2 regions of the Motilibacter aurantiacus genome follow, and region 1 is predicted to be linked to the other one. Evidence: riboswitches for the same ligand, from Rfam matches in the RefSeq annotation. Region 1 holds a riboswitch; the other holds the start of a gene.
What was found. A riboswitch is a leader RNA that binds a small molecule or an ion and turns the genes downstream of it on or off. The one in region 1 is predicted to bind S-adenosylmethionine.
Positions count from the first base shown of each region.

Region 2: linked by a shared signal. The riboswitch ahead of G9H72_RS00300 (aminotransferase class V-fold PLP-dependent enzyme) and the one ahead of thrC (threonine synthase) in region 1 are both predicted to bind S-adenosylmethionine.

Region 1 is NZ_JAANNO010000010.1:31,685-33,877, reverse strand. Features, by position in the region: gene G9H72_RS16105 (peptidoglycan-binding protein) at 1-648, shown strand, start outside; SAM riboswitch class I at 728-861, shown strand; gene thrC (threonine synthase) at 875-2,131, shown strand; gene G9H72_RS16095 (MoaD/ThiS family protein) at 2,128-2,193, shown strand, end outside.
Region 2 is NZ_JAANNO010000001.1:64,923-67,115, reverse strand. Features, by position in the region: gene G9H72_RS00310 (GNAT family N-acetyltransferase) at 1-296, opposite strand, end outside; gene G9H72_RS00305 (hypothetical protein) at 353-706, shown strand; SAM riboswitch class IV at 811-924, shown strand; gene G9H72_RS00300 (aminotransferase class V-fold PLP-dependent enzyme) at 968-2,193, shown strand, end outside.

The DNA of each region.
Region 1 (2,193 bases):
GCGGCGACGCTGGGCAAGCGCAGCGCGCAGGTCCCGTTCGTCTGGCTGGACATCGAGCCGCGCCGGGTGCAGAACTGGCCGCGCACGGACCAGGCCGGCAACCGGGCGGTGATCGCGGGCGCGGTCAAGGCGCTGCAGGACGCCGGGTACGGCGTCGGGTTCTACTCCTACGCCAACGGCTGGAGGGAGATCACCGGCGGCATGCGCTCGGCGCTGCCGGTGTGGGCGACGGCCGGCCGCCGTGGCCGGGCCGCCGCCGAGGCGATGTGCGACACCCCGTCCTTCTCCGGCGGCCCGGTCATGATCGCCCAGTGGTACGACAGCGTCCGTGACTCCGACGTCACCTGCGCCCGCATGCACGGGGCGGTCACGGTCGCGGCGAGCGACCTCGCGCCGTACCGCGGGCTGGTCCTCGGCCGTGGCGACCGCGGCGCGGGGGTCAGCGCCCTGCAGCGCCGGCTCGGCGTGCCGGTCTCGGGCAACTTCAACGCAGCCCTGGAGAAGAAGGTGCGCGGTTTCCAGAAGGAGCGCGGCCTCGTGGCCGATGGAGTTGTCGGCCCCAAGACCTGGACGGCCCTCGGAGCCACCGCGGTCCGGGTGGTCCGGCAGGGCGCCGGGGTGGAGGAGACGTACTTCGGGACCGCGTGAGCGGCGCGTGATGCCGCTCACCCGCCTGCCGGGGTCGTCGGCGATCGTCTACGATGGCTGCCGCACAACAACTGAACACAGCTCATCCAGAGGGACTGAGGGAACGGCCCGTCGACGTCCCGGCAACCCTGGCAGCGTCTCGTGATCGCGAGGCCCGCTGCGCAGTAGGTGCCAACTCCGGCCTGCGGAACGTCCGCCAGGCGAAGATGAGGAGAGGCCTCGCTTCATGACGCTCCTGAACGCCCCTGCGCCCAGCGCCACCGCTTTCGGCAACGCCGTCGCGCTGTCCTGTCGCGAGTGCGGCACCCGCTTCGAGCTCGGCGCTGCCTACGCCTGCGAGGAGTGCTTCGGCCCGCTCGAGGTGCTCTACGACGTGCCTCGGCTGACCCGCGAGCGCATCGAGTCCGGCCCGCAGTCGATCTGGCGCTACCGCGACCTGCTGCCGGTCCCGGCCGACGTCGCCGCGCACCCCGGCCTCCAGCCCGGTTGGACCAAGCTCGTCAAGGCCGACAACCTCGCCCGGGAGCTCGGCGTCCGCTCGCTGTGGGTGAAGGACGACTCGGGCAACCCGACCCACTCGTTCAAGGACCGGGTCGTCGCGGTCGCCCTGTCGGCCGCCCGCCAGCTGGGCTTCACCACGGTCGGCTGCGCCTCCACCGGCAACCTGGCGAACGCCGTCGCGGCGGCCGCCGCTCGGGCGGGGCTGCGCTCGGTGGTCTTCGTCCCGTCCAACCTCGAGGCCGGCAAGACCGTGACCACGGCCGTCTACGGCGGCACGCTCGTCGCGGTCGAGGGCAACTACGACGACGTCAACCGGCTCTGCAGCGAGGTCGCGGGCGACCAGCCCTGGGGCTTCGTCAACATCAACCTCCGGCCGTACTACGCGGAGGGCTCGAAGACGGTCGGCTACGAGGTCGCCGAGCAGCTCGGCTGGCACCTGCCCGAGCAGGTCGTGGCACCGGTGGCGTCCGGCTCGCTGCTGACCAAGGTGGACAAGGGCTTCACCGAGCTGGGCAAGGCCGGGCTCGTGGAGCCCACGCCGTACAAGGTCTTCGGTGCCCAGGCGACGGGGTGCTCGCCGGTCGCCCAGGCCTTCCGCGCCGGGGCCGACATCGTCAAGCCGGTCCGCCCCGACACCATCGCCAAGTCCCTCGCCATCGGCAACCCGGCCGACGGCCCCTACGCGCTCGACGTCGTCCGCCGCACCGGCGGGGCCATCGCGGACGTCAGCGACGAGGAGGTCGTGGAGGGCATCCGCCAGCTCGCGCGCACCGAGGGCATCTTCGCCGAGACCGCGGGCGGCGTCACCCTCGCGGTGGCCAAGAAGCTGCTGGCCGAGGGCCTGCTCGACCCCGACGCCGAGACCGTCCTGCTCAACACCGGCGACGGGCTGAAGACCCTCGACGCCGTCGCCCCCGTGGTCGGCCCGACCGCGACCATCGCCCCGTCCTACGACGCGTTCCAGAAGGCAGGCCTCGCATGAGCGTGAGTGTCCGTATCCCGACCATCCTGCGCACCTACACCGACGGTGCGGCCGAGGTGACC
Region 2 (2,193 bases), on a different contig from region 1:
CCGTAGCCCTGCCCGCGCAGCTCGGGGCGGACGTACAGGTCCTCGAGATAGATGCCGTGACGGCCCTGCCACGTCGAGAAGTTGAGGAACCAGAGGGCGAAGCCTGCGACCGCGCCCTCGTGCTCGGCGACGTGCGCGTGGACGCGAGGCGATTCGCCAAACAGGGCTTCAGTGATCTGCTCTTCGGTGGCCAGCACTTCGTCCAACGCGCGCTCGTAGTCCGCGAGCTCCCGGATCAGGCCCAGGATGGCGGGCACGTCGTCGGAGCGGGCGGGGCGGATCGCGGCGTCGTTCATGACGGCGATTCTCCCGGGCCCTTCTCGATGCGAGGGGAGCGCGCTAGCGTCCGGGCGTGCACCCGGAGCGCGCGCGGCGCCAGGCCGAGCTCGTCGGCCGGCTCGCCCGCGCGTACGCCCGGCTCTTCCGTGCCCGCCACGAGCAGCGCGAGGGGCTGCACGTCTGCTGGGGGCTGCCGAAGCGGGCGTACCCGCGCGGCGGCGTCACGTGGGGCGACACCTATCTCACCGGGGACGGCGACCGGGCGCGCAGCGCTGCGCGGATCCGCCACGAGACGGTCCACGCCGACCAGTGGCGGCGCTACGGCTTCCGCTTCGCCTGGCTCTACCTGCGGGCGGGACGCGAGGCGGAGGCCAACCGGTTCGAGGTCGAGGCGGGGCTGGAGGACGGTGGCTACCGCCAGGCCTAGCCGGGCCGGTGACCGCCCCGGGCGGCCGTCTCGCGGTGAGACGGCCGTCCCATCACCCGGACAGGCCTGTGCGGGCCGGGACGCGCTGTGCCATGCTGGGCGCAGGTCACGAGTGCCAGCGTTCAGCCCCGGCTTGCTGGCCGGCAACCCTCCTCCGCGGTGGGGTGCTCCGGGTGACGACCTGGCCGAGCGCGCGGCGCGCCCGGCAAGCGCGGACCCGTGAGAGCAGCCTCGCAGGTCCCCGACCTCGAGGAGCACCCCGTGACGCTGCTGGACGAGCGCCCCCTCGCGCCGACCACTTCCCGCGTGCCCGGCCGCCCCCTGCCCGTCGTCGGAGCCGGCCGTGTCGTGCCGCTCGCGACCGGGGGCACCGCGACGTACGCCGACCTCGACGTGGCCGCCTCGGCACCCGCGCTCCGGGCGGTCGCCGACGCGGTGGCCGAGGCGCTGGCGTGGTACGCGAGCGTCCACCGCGGTGCGGGCTACGCCTCCCAGGTCAGCACCGAGCTCCTGGAGCAGGCGCGGGCGGGCGTCGCGCGCTTCCTCGGCTGCCGGCCGGGTGACCAGGTGGTCTTCACCCGCAACACCACGGACGCCTTCGCCCTGCTGGCGCACTGCCTGCCGGCCGGCACGACGGTGGTCTCGTACGCCTCGGAGCACCACGCGAACCTGCTGCCGTGGCGCGCGCACGCCGAGCGCGGCGGCCGGCACGTGCTGCTCCCGGTGCCGCGGTCCCCGCTGGCCGCCCTCGACCTGCTCGACGCGGCGCTCGCCGGGCTGCCCGGCCCGGTCCTGGTGTCGGTGACGGGGGCGAGCAACGTCACCGGGGAGCTGTGGCCGCTGGAGGAGATCGTCGCGGTCGCGCGGCGGCACGGGGCCCGGGTCGCGGTCGACGCGGCGCAGCTCGCCCCGCACCGCGGCGTCGACCTGGCCGCGCTCGGGGCCGACTGGGTGGCGGTGTCGGGGCACAAGCTCTACGCCCCGTACGGCGCGGGCGTGCTCGCCGGCCGGGCCGACTGGCTGGACGCTGCGTCGCCGTACCTTCCCGGCGGCGGGGCGACGACCTCGGTCACCGCGCGGGGCCAGCTGTGGGTGACCGGCCCGGGCCGGCACGAGGGCGGCACTCCCACCGTGCTCGGCGCGGTCGCCCTCGCCGTGGCCTGCGCCGAGCTCGAGGCCGTGGGGCTCGCCGCCCTGCAGCGCCGCGAGCACGCCCTGCAGGCCCGGCTGGAGGCGGCGCTGGAGTCGGTGCCCGGGCTGACCGTGCACCGCCTGTGGGGCGAGGCGGCCCAGCGGATCGGCGTCGCCACGTTCACCGTCGACGGCTGGGACCCGGCGCTGCTCGCGACCGCCCTGTCGGCCGAGCACGGCGTCGGGGTGCGGCACGGCCGGTTCTGCGCGCACCCGCTGGTCGACGCGCTGCTGGGCTGCGAGCAGCCGGTGACCGGGTGCGAGGACGCCGCGACCGGGACGGCGGTGCGGGCGAG